Regions from separate parts of the Peribacillus sp. R9-11 genome, predicted to be linked through region 1. Evidence: riboswitches for the same ligand, from Rfam matches in the RefSeq annotation. Region 1 holds a riboswitch; each other region holds the start of a gene.
What was found. Region 1 has a riboswitch for S-adenosylmethionine ahead of mtnK (S-methyl-5-thioribose kinase). Riboswitches for the same ligand answer to the same signal wherever they lie in the genome.
Positions count from the first base shown of each region.

Region 1 (4,432 bases):
GCGTCAACAGGAAGTATTAGTTCAATTAAAAACGGGATTTATTAATCAAATCTCATCCTTTGAAGGGATGGTCGCCCTACCTAGTATTATTGAAAAAGGGATGTCCTACCTAGATACGGATATTGGGATGAAAACGATTATGGAAATGGGCTCTCAAGTTGTCTTCCAATCCCCAGATTCTGTAGAAACCTTAAGGATTCCAGTTGAAGGAAGCTATAAAGATGAAATATATCCCCAATCTGGAGCAGTTTTGAAAATGGACTACACTAAAAATAAGGAGGCACTTCAAGAATTTTTTTCAAGGTAAGAAGTGCTGATCGATCACTATTTGTTAATATTTAATCAATTTTTTGAAAAATTAAGCTTGATTTAATAATATATAATCTTTTATAAAGAACCTCGCAAGAATAAATATAAATATCATAGTAAAATGAACGAGGCGAAATCACATATGCGATTCCGCCTCGTTATGATTAGTTTCATCTAAAAGATGAAACCTGGCTCAATTGACAAAAAGCGGAATGTTTTTCACATAGTCTGGTGAAATAATACCGTTTTCTGTTATGATGCTCGTGATTAGATGATTCGGTGTGACGTCAAAGGCTGGATTGAATGTCTTTACATTATCTGGGGCTATCTTTACTCCCTGAATGAAGGTAATCTCGTCCCCATTCCGCTCCTCAATCGGGATGGATGTGCCAGATTCAAGGGAAAGGTCGAAAGTGCTTGAAGGAGCGGCCACATAGAATGGGATACCGTAATGATTAGCTAATATTGCCAATCCCAAGGTCCCGATTTTATTAGCAGTATCTCCGTTTGCCGCAATCCTATCAGCACCAACTATAATACCATTGATTTGTTTATGATGAATGGTATGAGCAGCCATATTGTCAGAGATTAAAGTGACGTCCACTCCAGATTGCATTAGTTCCCAAGCAGTCAAACGTGCCCCTTGCAGGACAGGTCTTGTTTCACATGCATATACCTTTATCGGAAAGGCTCTTTCTTTCGCTAGATGGAAGGGAGCCAAGGCTGTACCATAGCGAGCAGTGGCAATTCCCCCAGCGTTGCAATGCGTTAATATGGAATCTCCTTCAGCAAATAAGGATAAACCATGTTCCCCGATTTTTCGGCACATTTCTTCATCTTCTGTAAAGATTGCTTTTGCTTCCAGTATAAGTGCCTCTTTGGCAGTTGGAATACTCTTGGCTGCTTGCAAAATGTTTTCCATCCTTTTTAACGCCCAAAAAAGGTTGACTGCAGTAGGGCGTGAAGAAGCTAGTTTTTTAATATGTGTAGTTACATTTTGTTTGAATTCCCCTAAATCAGTTGAACCATCCTGATTCGCTCCAAGTGCGACACCGAATGCTGCAGTTAGACCAATTGCTGGGGCACCGCGGACCTTTAATGTCAAAATGCTGTCAAATACATCCTCAACGGAATAAAGTTTAATGAATTCTGTAATTGTAGGTAAGGCCTGTTGATTTAATAAAGTTATATGAGTATCATCCCATTGAACGGAATAAGGTAAGGCTGTTGTCGTCGTCATATGTAGTTCTCCTTTTAAAGGGTTGAATAGGTAGGCAGTGTATGTTGCTTCAATGCTTCAATCACAGCTGGAACATCTAATTCTTCCCTTTTTTTAATTAAAAAAGCACCAATTTTCAATGTAGCCGTTTTGGCAGCGATTCTTGTTTCTTTATCTTCAATAACATTTAAATCTGCAACATGAGATAAGCCTATTGTTCTCCGAATCAGCTCGCAGCCAGCAAAACCATATGCATCTTTTCTGAATTTAGTGAGCACATATGATAGATAACCATTTACTTGACGAAACGGACTTTTATTTTGGGTATTCCAAAGACTAGTATATGTCTCTTCAAAAGTATCCCAAAATTCTTGGAGGTGTGTGAAAATTTCCTCTTTTCCAGCGGGATTACGTGTAACTGCCTGGAATAGAATGTTTGCTGTGTATTGGCCAAGATCAAACCCAACTGGTCCATAAAAAGCGAATTCAGGATCAATAATCTTCGTTTCGGTATCACTTGCAAATATACTTCCCGTATGTAAATCTCCATGAAGTAAGGCTTCCTGTTCGGTTTCAAAGCTTTGTTTCAGCTTAGCGACTTCAAGTATTACTTCTTGATCATTCCAAATGCTTTTGGCAGCATCCGTCAATTCTACTTCATATTCACCCGGTAGTTCTTCAAAAAAAGGATCTGTGAAAACAAAAACTTCAGTAATTTTGCAGAGTTCAGGATTCGTGAAGTTTCGGGCCACTTCTTTTTTCGCAGACGGTTCTAAATGAAAATCAGATGTGTAAAATGCCGTTTTGGCAACATACTCACCAATATGTTTCGATAGTAATGGAAATTGATCGCCATCGATTAAGCCTGTTCTCGCTATTTTTAAGTGTGAGAGGTCTTCCATGATTGTGATAGCAAGCTGTTCATCTGAATAATAGACTTGCGGTACAAATTCGGGACAATAGCTCTTGAAATGGATAAGTGCATTTGCTTCAATTGCAGCCCTTTTTAAGGTCAGCGGCCAACTTTCACCAAGTACCTTTGCATAAGGAACCGCTTGTTTGATTATAATTCCTTTTTTTGTGGCTGTGTCTGTAATATGAAAGACATAATTTAAGTTTCCATCGCCTATCTCTCTACATTTTAAAGTGGCATCTGTTTTGACCAACCCTAGTTTTTTTGCAAGGGTTATTGCAGTTTCATTTGACAGTAATTCAAAGTTCGAATGGTTTAAAGTCATTATTTTCCCCTCCAAATATTTAAAATAATAATGAAAAAGCCTCTTTCATATAGAAAGAGGCAGAAGTTTTAGCTTCGGACCTCTTATCTTCCAGAAATATTGCTTTCTGGTGGAATTAGCACCGTGCCCTGTGGATTTATAATCCGGCGGAAACTCCGCCCCATTTCACAATGGTATTACAGTCGGTTGCTGGGCTTCATAGGGCCTTTATCCCTCAGCCTGCTCTTGATAAGAGTAAATGTAAATGTTTTCTGAAATTTTAATCTTCGGGAAAATAATATCAACTTTTTAAATAGTTTGTCAATGGGTAATTTAATAATAATCCGCACGACGTTCTTCGAATTCAGTTTTGTTACATGCTTCCGTTACTTTTGAGAGGTCCAGGGTACCTGTTAGGAGTTCTTTCTTCGCCGGCTTCACTTACGATATTCCCCCATGGATCTATAATCAGGGATTGTTCGGCAAATAGTTTAATAAAATCGGACCCTGAACGATTTAATGCTAAAACGTAGGGTTGGTTCTCCATGGCACGGCTGACCCTATATCGGTCCCTAATGATCGAGGCTCGGTTTGGGCCACTCGGCGGATACGAATAGAACTTCCGCACCTTGAACGGCATGGACTCACTGACATCCTTGTATACGTATGTTATAACAAATGAATGTAATCGTTTTTTCTGCTTCTTCATCCGCAATCTCATTCAACCTAGTTAAGTCGTATCCAACTGTTCAAAGTTCAGGTAAAATAACTATATCCGGATTAGATTAGACGGCGTTTTCTATCCATTTGTACTGCGAAATGAAAGTTAATATAGGGTTATCCAAAGGCATATCCATTTGGTGGAAGGAGATTTTCCATTTCATTTTTTAAAACCTCTATATGTAAAAAAACACTTTACAAGACTATGATAAACATATATCATTTGTGACTAGAATTTCAAGAAATTTCAGAGAAGGTGTTTAATGATGCAATTCGAAAAATCCAGACAGCTTCAGGAACTACCCAAGCAGTTTTTTGCTTCTCTAGTTGCAAAAGTTAAGGCAATTACAGAGCAAGGTCATGATGTCATTAATTTAGGGCAGGGAAATCCTGACCAGCCGACGCCAGAGCATATTGTGAAAAGTTTGCAGACTGCTGCAGAAAATACAATAAATCATAAATATTCTCCTTTCCGAGGACATCAATACTTAAAAGAAGCTGCGACTGTCTTTTATGAACGTGAATATGGTGTCAAGTTAGATCCTAATAGTGAAGTGGCTATTCTATTTGGTGGAAAGGCAGGACTTGTCGAACTTCCACAATGTTTATTGAATCCCGGGGATACGATTCTGGTACCTGATCCAGGCTATCCTGATTATCTATCTGGTGTAGTTTTAGCCCAAGCAAAAACAGAATTCATGCCTTTGACAGAAGAAAATGATTATCTTCCGCATTATGGAGAAATACATACAGAAACCCTTGAAAGAGCCAAAATGATGTTCTTGAACTATCCGAATAATCCAACTGGAGCATCAGCAACTGAGGGTTTTTTTGAGGAAACCGTCTCGTTTGCGAAAGAACATTCAATTTGTGTGGTTCACGACTTTGCTTATGGAGCGATTGGATTTGATGGAAAAAAACCGATTAGTTTCCTTCAAGCAGAGGGGGCAAAAGATGTAGGTATCGA
Region 1 covers NZ_CP133763.1:3,446,041-3,450,472, reverse strand. Annotated here, with positions in the region: gene RE409_RS16665 (LCP family protein) at 1-307, shown strand, start outside; gene mtnA (S-methyl-5-thioribose-1-phosphate isomerase) at 503-1,549, opposite strand; gene mtnK (S-methyl-5-thioribose kinase) at 1,564-2,766, opposite strand; SAM riboswitch class I at 2,847-3,001, opposite strand; gene RE409_RS16650 (nitrilase-related carbon-nitrogen hydrolase) at 3,119-3,454, opposite strand; gene RE409_RS16645 (pyridoxal phosphate-dependent aminotransferase) at 3,729-4,432, shown strand, end outside.

Region 2 (4,432 bases), 1.6 Mb from region 1:
CAACAACTACGTTTTCCAATACGGCACCGAAACGGATGGCATCGAAAATTTGCGGTTCTTTTTCACGTGAAAGGTTAATTGTTTTTGCATAGCAGCCGCCTTCGATGTTGAATACACCGTTAGAAGACCAGCCGTGCTCGTCATCACCAATCAGTTTGCGATTAGTGTCTGCAGATAAAGTTGTTTTACCAGTACCAGACAGTCCGAAGAATAAAGCGACATCTCCTTCACGTCCTACGTTAGCAGAGCAATGCATTGGAAGGATTCCAGCCTCTGGAAGTAGGTAGTTCATGATTGAGAAGATCGATTTTTTCATTTCACCTGCATATTCCGTTCCACCGATTAAGATAGTACGGCGTTCAAATGAAACGATGATGAATGTTTCGGATTGAGTTCCGTCCACTTCTGGATCTGCTTTGAAATTAGGTGCAGAAAGAATCGTGAATTCTGATTCGTGACCTCTTAGTTCTTCTTCATTTGGACGGATGAACAAAGTGTGAGCGAAAAGATTATGCCAAGCATATTCATTTACAACTTGGATAGGAAGACGTGATGTTTCGTCCGCGCCAGCAAAACCTTTGAAAACAAAGATCTCTTCTTTTGCTTTTAGGTAGTCAACTACTTTATTATATAGTTTATTGAATACTTCTTCAGAGATTGGTTGGTTTACGGAACCCCAATCTACTTTGTCTTTCACAGAAGCTTCGTCTACGATATATTTATCTTTAGGTGAACGGCCAGTATATTTGCCTGTTTCAGCTTTTACTGCGCCAGTTGATGTCAGAACGCCTTCGTTTCTGCTTAATACTTTTTCAACCAATTGGGGAACTGAAAGTTGAGTTTGTACATTATTTCCTGCCAATAATTGGTGTAACTCATTAGAAACATCTACAGAATTCATATATGAGGTACCTTCCTTTGTTTTAAGTTTTTATATTACAATTAGTATAACACATTCACTTAAATAGTCTATACTATTTATTTTTTTTTGTGATATTTTTTATATGGTTTCCTTAATCATTTTTTAAAATGCGTTATGAACCGAGTTCGGGTTCCTGCATATACTTGAATGGAGGAATCTGAACTGGGTGGTGTAATTAGGAAGAAAGCCCATTATCAAGATTAGAATCTTGATCGAATGGGTCTCGTTTCAGGAATATAAAAAAGGTTTTATTCTTTTAATTAATAGGAAGAAATTAAGAAAAGAACAACTTGCTATTACATCAAAAGGCAAAATCCTAAAAAGTTATTATGCGGTTCGAAGTCAGATTTTTCAAGTTCTTTTATCTATGGTAATTTTCTACATTTTCGTTTGTTTTCTACATCGAAAATCCAATAATGACAGAGGATTAGCACATTTTTTATCGTGAAAGCTGTGATGGGGAAAAATGTTCTTTTTCGAAAAGCATTGACAGATTCCGACCAAATACGATAATATCTTAAATTGTACGGATTCTCTTATCCCGAGTTGGTGGAGGGACAGGCCCTTTGAAACCCAGCAACCTGCCATATTGAACTTGACTCCAAGATCAATCGCCGAAAATAAAGCGATAGTTCTTCAAGGAATAGTGGTGATGGTGCTAACCTGAGCAAGGTAAAAAACCCTTGAACGATAAGAGTGAAAGGATAGATGACAGAATTTTAAACCTTTCCTCATTTGCCAGGGAAGGTTTTTGTGTTTTTTAGTAATTCTGTGTCTATAGTTGAAGCTAATAAGGGAAAACGAGTTCCGTAAAAAAATCAGGCTTTTGCCTACAACATACTAACTTCCGAGGAGGAAATATGATGTCAAAGAAACGTCTATTTACTTCTGAATCTGTTACAGAGGGCCATCCGGACAAGATTTGTGATCAGATTTCAGATTCCATTTTAGATGCTATCCTTGCTAAGGATGCAAATGCACGTGTTGCGTGTGAAACAAGTGTAACAACAGGTCTTGTACTTGTTGCTGGTGAAATTACAACGTCCGCTTATGTGGATATTCCACGTATCGTTCGTGATACGATTGCAGGAATTGGTTACACACGTGCGAAATACGGTTTCGATGCTGAAACTTGTGCCGTATTGAGTTCTATTGATGAGCAATCTGCTGATATCGCAGCTGGCGTAGACAAAGCGTTGGAAGCTCGTGAAGGAAATATGTCAGATGAAGAAATCGATGCAATCGGTGCAGGGGACCAAGGGCTTATGTTCGGTTTTGCTTGCAATGAAACAGAAGAGCTTATGCCACTTCCGATTTCATTAGCTCATAAACTTTCATTCCGCTTGTCTCAAGTTCGTAAAGATGAAACGCTTGCTTACTTACGTCCTGATGGTAAAACACAGGTAACCGTGGAGTATGATGAAAATAATCAACCTGTAAGAGTTGACACAATTGTTATTTCAACACAACATGATCCAGAAGTAACTCTTGAGCAAATTCAAGCTGACTTAAAAGAACATGTGATTAAAGCAGTTGTACCAGCTGAATTAATCGATGCTGGGACTAAGTACTTCATTAACCCAACTGGCCGTTTTGTAATTGGCGGACCTCAAGGGGATGCTGGTCTTACTGGACGTAAAATCATCGTTGATACGTACGGCGGATACGCTCGTCACGGTGGCGGTGCATTCTCCGGTAAAGATGCTACAAAAGTTGACCGTTCTGCGGCATACGCTGCTCGTTACGTTGCGAAAAACATCGTAGCTGCTGGCCTTGCTGACAAAGCGGAAGTACAATTGGCATACGCAATTGGTGTGGCAGAGCCTGTATCAATCTCGATTGATACATTCGGAACAGGAACAGTAAGCGAAGAAGTACTAGTTGATCTAGTACGCGCTAACTTCGACCTGCGTCCAGCTGGTATCATCAAAATGCTTGATCTTCGTCGCCCAATCTACAAACAAACAGCTGCTTACGGACACTTTGGCCGTACAGATGTTGATCTTCCTTGGGAACGCACAGATAAAGCTGAAATTTTAAAAGCACAAGCGTAATCAAATAAAAGTAAAAGGTGCCTCGCAACTAGCGAGGCACCTTTTTCAATTGTGAAATGGATTAAATTTGTCGACTAAGGGAATAATTCAAGAAATCCTATTTAAACCAGCCATTTAGTTTTTTTTACTCGTGAATTATGTAGTTTTTTACTCGTGAATTTTAGTTTTACTCGTGAGTTTTAGTTTTTACTCGTGAGTTATGCAAGTTTACTCGTGAGTTTACATGAATTATTTAATGCGTTCTGCATGTTTATAGTATTGTCCTTTTTCAGCATATTCTCGGACGATACGTTCCATATCCTTGCGATCTTCATCGTTAATTTCGCGTACGACTTTAGCTGGACGGCCGAATGCCAATGTGTTTGGTGGTATGACTTTGCCTTGGGGAACAAGACTTCCAGCACCGATAAAAGCTCCTTCCCCGATCTCTGCTGCATCAAGTACAATCGACCCCATGCCGATTAGAGCTCCTTTACGAACTTTGCAGCTATGTAAAATAACCTGATGGCCGATGGTTACTTCGTCCTCAATAATTAATGGATTATTTGGACTTTGGTGAAGAACGCTGTTATCTTGTACACTTACTTTATTACCGATTATTGTAGGGGCTACGTCGCCACGTATAACGGTATTAAACCAGATTGACGTTTCGTCGCCGATTTTCACATCACCTGTCACGACTGCATTTTCAGCAATATAAGCGCTTTCAGAGATTTCAGGTTCTTTACCTTTAAATGGATAAATAATCATTTTTAATCATTTCCTTTCCGAAGTAGATGTTTTTATGTATTATTTTAATATACCGTATGTAAATAGACTTGGCTATTTATAATAAAAATGTAGAACTTGTTAGACTTCCTTTTTGTCGAAAATCATGAATATGGTTATAATTTATATATATTATTTTTCAGCTATCATTGATCGTATACAACAAGAGAAAAGTGAAAGGGGGATTTCGAATGTGGAAATGGGAGACAGAAGGAGACGCAAAAGGCGTCATTGTCATCATTCATGGGGCAATGGAGCATCACGGCCGATATAAGTGGGTAACACAAATGTGGCTTTCAGCCGGATATCATGTTGTCATGGGCGACCTTCCTGGGCAGGGGATGACAACTCGCGCCTACCGGGGACATATCGATTCCTTTGACGAATATTTAGACGAAGTAAAAAGCTGGATAGAAGATGCCTTCGAATATTCGCTGCCAGTCTTTTTGCTTGGACACAGCATGGGTGGTTTGATTTCAATACGCTTACTTCAGGAAGAAGAGTGGGATATTGCAGGGGTGATTTTATCTTCACCATGTCTGGGCCTCGTGACGAAGCCCCGCAAGTTCTTAACAGCCATTTCGCATGGTTTGAACCTCGTGATGCCTAAGTTCAGAGTCGATTCCGGCTTAACTCCTGAAATGGCTACGAGAAGTTCTGAAGTCCGTGAATCAGATAAAAATGATAC
Region 2 covers NZ_CP133763.1:5,001,469-5,005,900, reverse strand. Annotated here, with positions in the region: gene pckA (phosphoenolpyruvate carboxykinase (ATP)) at 1-901, opposite strand, end outside; SAM riboswitch class I at 1,456-1,619, shown strand; gene metK (methionine adenosyltransferase) at 1,783-2,976, shown strand; gene RE409_RS24220 (gamma carbonic anhydrase) at 3,205-3,723, opposite strand; gene RE409_RS24215 (alpha/beta hydrolase) at 3,936-4,432, shown strand, end outside.
Region 2: linked by a shared signal. The riboswitch ahead of metK (methionine adenosyltransferase) and the one ahead of mtnK (S-methyl-5-thioribose kinase) in region 1 are both predicted to bind S-adenosylmethionine.

Region 3 (4,432 bases), 1.2 Mb from region 1:
TGCCAGTATGATGTATAAAAATCTGTATTTTCAAAGGCAGATGTAGATGGTAATACAATGTCTGCAAACTTCGCTGTCTCCGTTATAAACAAGTCATGGGCGACAGTGAATAAATCTTCCCGGGCTAGACCCTCTCTTACTCTATTTGCCTCTGGTGCAACAAGAGCAGGGTTACTTCCATAGACATACAATGACCGAATGGGGTTGTCCGGTTCAAGCAATGCTTTCCCTATTTGATTCATATTAATTGTACGTGTTTTAGTCTTTTTGAGATCAGGGCGTTGTAAAGCTGCGGTATTAAAGGAGAGAAATCCTGAATTGGATTTAACTGCACCTCCGCCTTTTACTAGCCACTGTCCTGTTAAAGCAGGTAAACAGGCAATCGTCCGAGTGCTCATCCCGCCATTATCATGATGCTGAAGACCATTTCCAATCCGAATCATTGAAGGGGAAATCGCCCCATACATCCTAGCTAATTTGTATATGTCTTCTACGGGAACGCCTGTTATGTCAGAAACCATTTGTGGCTGATATTGCTCAAGATGATCTTCTAGCTCTTCATAACCAATCGTATATTCCTCTAAAAACGATCGATCCACTAGCTTTTCTTTATAGAGTATATGCATGATTCCTAATGCTAGTGCACCATCAGTCCCTGGGAGAATGGGAATGAACCAATCGGCCATTCGTCCGGTTTGATTTTTATGAACGTCAATAACAATGACTTTAGCTCCTGATTTTTTTGCTTTTTGTGCGAGTGTTACTTGATGCATATTTGTACTTACGGCATTGATTCCCCAAAAGATGAATAACTTAGTTTCGGTCATCTCTTCTGGGTCTGTACCGTAGCTCCCCCCCATTGTGTAGCGGTAGCCTGTTGAGCCAGCAACTGAACAGATGGTCCGGTCAAGTTGACTTGATCCGAGGCGGTTAAAAAAACGGCGATCCATTCCTTCTGCAGCGAGTTTCCCCATATTCCCATAGAAACTGTAAGGAAGAATGGTTTGTGCCCCTTCCTCTGAAATAAGATTTTTCCAATGATTTGTGATCGTTTCGATCGCTTCTTCCCAACTAATAATGGTGAAATTCCCCTCACCTTTTTTTCCCACGCGTTTTAAAGGATTCTTAATTCTCTTGCTATCATAAATCCGTTCACCCATATTCCGAACCTTGTTGCAAATATTCCCTTTCGTCACTGGATGATTTGGGTCACCACTAATTTTCTTGATTTTTCCATCCTCTTTGTGTACAAGTAAACCACATTGGTCTGGGCAATCAAGAGAACAGACAGAAAGGACTACACCATTTTCTATATCTTTATATGATTGCATGTCAGTATCCTTTCATGAAAAAAATGATTCATAGATTATATCATACGGAGAGAATATTTAGAAAGTTCAAATAAATATTGACTTCCGTTTTGAAATTCATTATATTTGGTATATTCTATTAATTGAAAAAATAGTTAAACCAATATAATATTGTAAAATTTCTATCAAGAGAGGTGGAGGGACTGGCCCTTTGAAGCCTCGGCAACATTATTGTGCCAATTCCAGCAAGCGAAGCTTGAAAGATAGAAAGAGTGGCCTTTTATTTTATTGTTGTGAGAACGATATTATGAAGTAATTATCTCTTTCCGTCTTAGCGGGAAGAGATTTTTTTATTTTTAAGAAGTGAGTTACTGACAGGTAAAGTCGTTACATAAAGGAGAGAGATGTAAAAATGAACATTCTAGTAACAGCACCATATAACGAAGCGGGCATCAAGGAATTAAACGAGTTATTTGGAAAGGCTACCTATCAACCTTGGAAGGAAAATGGAAGGGCCTATAACGAAGTAGAGTTGATCTCTTTATTAAAAGAGTCTAAGGCGGAGGGGTTAATTACTGAGTTAGATCAAGTAACAGAAAAAGTATTCGCTGAAGTACCTGAATTGAGATTTGTGGGTGTGTGTCGTGGCATGCCTTCTAATGTTGATGTGGAAGCTGCAACAAAAAGGGGACTTCCCGTCTTTTTCACTCCAGCACGTAATGCTCAGGCTGTTGCAGAATTATTTGTCGGTAATCTCCTTACATTTTTAAGGCATACCATTCCTTCCAATCAATGGTTGAAGGAGGAAAAATGGAATGAAGACTATCTCCAAGCCTATTTAAAGTTTAAAGGAAATGAAATTTCTGGGAAAACAATTGGAATGGTGGGGTTTGGGGCCGTGGGCCAGCGAATTGCAGCGGTTCTTGAAAGTTTTCAATGTTCGATAAAATACTATGACCCTTATGTAGAGAGTGATAATCCTAATCATGTTCGGGCTTCTTTAGAAGACGTTTTTTCGACAAGTGATGTGGTATCCATACACCTCCCTAGAACAGAGGAAACGATCGGGATGATCAATGAACACTTTTTGGGACTGATGAAAGAAGAGGCAATCTTTGTAAATATGTCAAGGGCTGTCGTGGTTGAAAGAGATGCGCTTGTACAAGTATTAAAAGCACAAAAGATTAGGGGGGCGATATTAGATGTGTTTTATCAAGAGCCGCCTGAACAAAGTGACTATGAATTAATTAAATTGCCCAATGTATTAGCTACTCCTCATCTTGCCGGCGCAAGTTATGAGGTTGAGGATCATCACGTCTCAATAATGAACCAAGCGTTAACAAAGTGGACAACACAACATACTCTTCAGATTCCAACTCTATATAACAGAAAAAATCTAGAAGTTAAGTCATAAGAAAGAAGAGTGAAAAAAATGGCTATAAAAGAAGGTTATTTAGTATTTGATATCGGTACTGGAAATGCAAGAGTGGCTATCGTTGAGACAACAGGTGAAGTCGTCTCTATTGAGAGAGAGGATATACAATATGAAATTGAACCTCTTTATCCTGATAGTCGATACTTTTCACCTGAATTACTTTGGAAACAGCTTATTCAATTAGCAAAAAAGGCGATGGCTAAAGCTCAGCACATTTCAATCAAGGCAATAACGTCCACTAGTCAACGGCAAGGAATTGTTTTGCAGGATCAGGATGGGCACTCGTTTATCGGGTTACCTAATATTGATAATAGAGGCCGCGAATGGGAAAAGGAGTTTTCAAATCAACCTTTTATTTATGAAAGGGCAGGTAGATTACCCTCTGCATTGTTTTCAGCTTTAAAGCTGGTCGCCCTGCAAAAGAGGCAGCCGCAATTATGGGATAAAATTAAATACTTTACAAGCATCAGTGAGTGGGTTGCCTATAAATTAAGTGACGTGCTCGTCTATGAGCCATCACAAGCGACCGAAACACTGCTATATGATGTTCAGAAACAAGAATGGTCAGAGGAGTTGTGTGAACAATTCGGGATATCGGTAGACTTGTTACCCGAATTAAAATCGTCTGGTTCGATCCTTGGTGAAATTACACCGAATATGGCTCAGATGCTGGGATTGGACGAAAAGGTTTTAATCGTAGTAGGAGGCGGTGATACACAGCTGGCTATCGCAAGCACGTTTGCCGAAAAAGGTGATGTCATCATCGTATCTGGAACGACCACCCCTATTTGCCATATTACTGATGAATATAGTGTGGATTCTAAACGAAGAGCATGGACAAATGCCCATACGAATAAAAATCAATGGCTGTTAGAAACAAACCCAGGAATAACTGGGCTTAATTATCAGAAATTAAAAAATATTTTCTACCCAAATGAGAGTTATCAATTAATGGAAGAGGAAATGAGTAAGCTTACGACGATTGATTGTGTATCAACGTTAGGCATGTATCTGACAGATGAGAAAAATGCGACGAAAAAAGGTGGCTTCATTTTTAATACACCATTAGAAGAAAACTTAACCCGTGCTCATTTTGTAGCTTCAGCTCTATGGGAAATTGCTTGTACAGTCAAATGGCATTTCGACAAATTATGCGAAGTGATTCCTTACGATTTGCCATATGTATGGGCTTGTGGAGGTGGTTTTCAAAGTGAAACGTTAACGAAATTTGTAGCTAATCTCCTTCAAAAAGAAGTGCGCATTCATCAAGGGTTCAATCAGGCATCCGTTGTCGGATCTGCAGTTATCTGCAATAAGACATTAGGGGTAAACAGTGTATTATCAGGCGATATCAAAGCGATTACAAATGAGGCTAGTTACGATGAATGGAAGTATGAGGAGTGGAAACAAGCTCAACAGTTCTTTTTCAAAGACCAATATAGCTTAAATCCAAATAAGATAGAAAAGAGAGATATATATGTTAGATAGAATTGGAATACCTAAAAGTTTAAGCTGGGGTTTTTTAGGTGTTATGCTCTTTATGATGGGAGACGGACTTGAAGCTGGCTGGTTAAGCCCTTTCTTAGTTGACAATGGATTGACTGTTCAGCAGTCAGCGGCCATTTTTACTGTATACGGAATTTCTATAGCTCTTTCTTCTTGGTTTTCAGGTGTTTGTTTAGATGTT
Region 3 covers NZ_CP133763.1:4,612,144-4,616,575, reverse strand. Annotated here, with positions in the region: gene RE409_RS22420 (molybdopterin oxidoreductase family protein) at 1-1,331, opposite strand, end outside; SAM riboswitch class I at 1,490-1,580, shown strand; gene RE409_RS22415 (2-hydroxyacid dehydrogenase) at 1,723-2,724, shown strand; gene RE409_RS22410 (FGGY-family carbohydrate kinase) at 2,743-4,233, shown strand; gene RE409_RS22405 (MFS transporter) at 4,223-4,432, shown strand, end outside.
Region 3: linked by a shared signal. The riboswitch ahead of RE409_RS22415 (2-hydroxyacid dehydrogenase) and the one ahead of mtnK (S-methyl-5-thioribose kinase) in region 1 are both predicted to bind S-adenosylmethionine.

Region 4 (4,432 bases), 2.8 Mb from region 1:
ATAGTTCTGACGTCTCCGTATAACTTAACGGAGCAGTTGGTTCGTCGAGGATCAGGAATTTGCATTCCGTCGAGACTGCTCTTGCAATCAGAACCATCTGTTTTTCAGCCAAGGTAAGATCTCTCACCAGCTTTTTCGAAGAGACACCAATTTTCATCTCTGCCAGGATATAAGTGGCTTTTCTATGCAACTCTTTCCAATGGACCATCTGTTTTTTGCCCATGTTTTGCACCGTATCATTCAACATTACATTTTCCCCAACAGTTAAATAAGGAATGAGTGCCGTATCTACTTCCTGATAAACAATTTGAATACCTTGTTCCTGTGCAGCCTTCGGTGAACGGATATCCTGCTTCTTTCCATCCAGAAAAATTTCACCTGTATAATGGGCATGAGCGCCCGATAAGACCTTCATTAGCGTAGATTTCCCTGCTCCGTTTGCGCCGACCACTGCATGTGCTGTCCCTGATTGTACTGAAAAATCAACTTCACTAAGCGCCTTTACTCCCGGAAATCCAATCGATATCTTTTTCATTTCTAGTTGTGTGCTCATGCCCATTCCCCCTATTAAACAGACACTCTCTTCACTAGAAAGAGAGTGTCTAATGACTCTGTTTTTTACTTTTTATAATGATCTTTCAATACTTTCATCCATTCTTCTTCAAATTCCGTTGATACTCCCCATCCTTCGACAATACCGGACAAGTTGGCCATGTTGACCGCTTCTTTTGAAGCTTGAATCTGCTCTTGTGAAATAAGTGAAGCTTCTAAGTCATATGTTTGCGGTGTTTCTTCACCCGCTAATTTTTTTGCCAAAATCCTCATATTCACTGCACCAATCAATTTCGGATCGACAGCTGCCGTGTAAGACCAAGAGCTGCCTTTCGCTTGAATCTCTTGAAGATCAGCATTAGATACGTCGATTCCGTATATCTTCACTTCATCGCGGCCAGCTTCTTTAATCGCACGAGCCGCTCCAATTGCGAATGCATCCCATGTTGCGAAAATCGCATCTAGTTTGCCTTTGGGATATTTATTCAACATTGCGGCTACCGCATTTTGTGTCTGAACCGAAGTATCTGCAGATGCTACTCCGAATCTTTCGACTTCTTTAATCCCAGGATTTTCTTTTAATTTTCCCTGATACACCGCATTTCTTCTCACCATTGGTGGGAAACCATCTACCCAAAGGTATGCGATCGCTGCTTCACCTTTTTGTTCTTCTATCAATTTATCAAAAGCCAGAGTTGCCAATGCTTCATCATCCTGTGAAGTTAAGGTCACACCGTCAATTTTAGATAAGTCGCTAATAGAGTCGAATGTAACAACGCTCTTTCCTGCATCAACCAACTTTTGAACGTCATTCACTGTTGCTGCATCATCACCATGGGAGATAATATAGCCGTCATAATCTTCTTGTAAAGCCTGGGCGATTGCATCATGGAATTTAGCCGTATCGCCATTTGCTGTATACGTATCCACTTGAAAACCTAATGCTTCTCCTTCTTCCTTCGCTCCAGCTAAATATTGAGCCGTATGATCATCTCCGCCAATCTTACGAATGACTTTGATTTTGGCACCTTCCCCTTTTGCAAATCGTTCTGGAACATTTTTAAAAGATACTTTTTCATCCTTCTTTGATTCTGTTGAACTTTGTCCTGAAGAGCAGCCCGTTAAAAGCAAAGCCGAAGCTATGACCGAAACGAAAACCCTTTTAAAAATTGACTTCCTCATTTTAGTTCCCCCTTCTTTTCACTCATTAATCTTATCAATTAGGTTGGTGTAAATCCCAAAATAAAAACCTCTCTAGAATAGAGAGGTTTAATCAGCTGATTTGCAGACTTGTCCCTCTCTTATCTGTCAAAACATTTCTGTTTTGCAGGATTTAGCACCAATTCCTAATGGAACGGTTGCTGGGCATCTTAGGGCCAGTCCCTCCGCCACTCTTGATAAGAGAATATAATGTGTTACGTTTTTCGTAATTACCACTTTATAGGGATATAGTCGTAAAGTCAATAGATTTTTGAATATTTAAAATGTTTCTTATTACACTTATTTTCTTTGTAGCTTAGCCAGACGCTTTTTCTCGATCTTTTCAAGTCTTTCTAACTGACGTAGTTTCACTTCAAATAGAGTAATCGGGTCACGGTATACTTCCGGATTTTCTCTCATATGCTCCAGTGCTGCCTGATGATCTTTGATTTCAGTCTGTGTTTGTTCTATCGTTTTTTGAAGTAAGGCAAATGAACTGCGATAGAAAAGTGAGATATCTCTATCCAAAGATTTTTCAAACAATCCGAATTGTGTAAGGAAACGGTCACTGATCATCTCTGCAACATCCTGGTAGTCTTCACTTTCTAGGTACTTCTTATACCGGTTGTACATATTAGCTTTATTTTGCGGAATCGCTCCAAACAACTTCCCTGCCCCTTTAAGCAGCAATTGCGATGGGGTCCGGCGTAGTAAAATATTAACGTCTTCAATGCGGATACTGCTTGTCATCCGATCCGCATCACGGCGCCAATCATCCAAAACTCTAAAGTCTCCCGCAAGTGTAATTCGCTCTTCTTTGTACAATTCATTGAACCCTGTGCTCATCTCATCCATAAACTGTTGAATTTGTGTAAATTCCAACTGAGATGTAGCAATCCAGTCTTGAAGAGAACGGTAATATTGCGGCATAATCTTGTCTGAAATATATGCCTGAATCTGCTCATTCATTTCATCGTTCAACTGTATATGAACTTGGCTGAAATCGCTACTTTCCGTTAATGATTTAGAACATTCTCTTAGTAATTCAGGGATTCTTGAAGAAAGCTGTTTTTTCACTTCTTCTTTAATTGAACGATACGACCTTATGATATTTTCACTTTTTTCTTTTTCCAAATCTGCCAGTTGATTGACGGCTCCATTCAATTTGACTTCCATCTGCTCATTCCAAGAAATTGAGTGCTCGCATTTCCGCTCATTAGCTGCCCGTTTTTCTAGCAGGTAAGATAACGTTTTGCGAATGAATGCAAGAATCTTCTCAGATCTTCTTTCCTTCCAATTATCAGCTTGATAATTCGAATCAAGGAAGGATGAAAGGTCCTGTAACTGCTGTTTGCTGTCATAAAGTTTGGAGAACGCAAATACTTTTGCGTTCGGGAAATACGCATTCACTTTATCCCATGTTTCATCTTCCATCCGGACTGCCACTTGGTCACTGTAAATCGTATCCATCTTATTTAGTAAGAAATGAATCGGAAGTTTCGGTGCCATCATTTGAATTTCCAATAACAAATCTCGTTCACTACCGGTGAAAGGCGCTCGTGCATCGAGAACAAACATCAATCCATCGCTGCCCTGTAAATACCCTTGGAAATCAGAGTCTACACTTTTTTCCCCATTGAACCCTGGTGTATCAAGTAAACGCAGGCGATTATTTTTTAGGTAGTCACTAATAAGGGTCACGTCGACAATGGTTCCGCGCTGACGGCGTGTTTCATCCAATTCAGTTAACTCACCAACGACTTTGTGATCTGTATCTGTAATTTCATAGATTTCCAGATTATCTCCATCTTTGACACTGACAAGGGACGAATGGTCCTCGGCAGCAATACTCTCTCCAGCAAGCGACTGAATAAAGGATGTTTTGCCATTGCCTGTGCTTCCGACAAGAAGAAGATTGAAATTTTCGGTATCCTTAAGTCCGTCTACCATCCATTTCAGTTTATTGCCAACTGTTAAGTTATTCTCTTCAGCCCACTGAATAATGGAATTGAACAGTTTTTCGCCCGCTTCCAATCCGCCTCCCAATTTAGGCGATTTTGCTAACAGACTTTCTGCATCCTGAACAACCAGTGCATTAATTGTATCAGGGAAAATTTCATTCCATGACAGAACGGAAGCCGCTGCAAATAACGAAAGCTCTCCATCCGCGATTTTCAACCAATTTTCCAACAATCTCGGCACAACAGGACTCAAATCTTTGATTAAGTGTGTTCCTTCAAGCAAACCGGCATAAGCATCCCGGTAATAGACAGAAAGCTCATCCCATACATCACCTGGATGTAATTCGATGCCATCTATCAAATTATTAATGACTCTAAGCCATTCAAAGTAGGAATCTGTATATTTATAATTTTTCCAAAGTGCAACCGTCATTTTTTCAAAGCGATCCTGATCAAGGTTGTATAACGCCTCGAGAACATTTGAGAAATAATCCGGAGCCATCGATTGAGCAACACCTTGCTGGATATACGTTTTCAGCACATCAAACCAAATCATTGATTCCGTACGGATACTTTCATTCGCGGCTAAAACTACAGCACTGTTCCAATCCTTTTGTTCTTCAAAAAAGGAGCGTGCAATTGCGGTGACATTTGGGTAATCAGGTTGAAAATCGACTGCTTCCTTAACAACTTTAGATGCCAAATCATTTCTTGATTCT
Region 4 covers NZ_CP133763.1:505,421-509,852, reverse strand. Annotated here, with positions in the region: gene RE409_RS02465 (sugar ABC transporter ATP-binding protein) at 1-553, opposite strand, end outside; gene RE409_RS02460 (sugar ABC transporter substrate-binding protein) at 619-1,734, opposite strand; SAM riboswitch class I at 1,851-1,956, opposite strand; gene RE409_RS02455 (GTPase domain-containing protein) at 2,053-4,432, opposite strand, start outside.
Region 4: linked by a shared signal. The riboswitch ahead of RE409_RS02460 (sugar ABC transporter substrate-binding protein) and the one ahead of mtnK (S-methyl-5-thioribose kinase) in region 1 are both predicted to bind S-adenosylmethionine.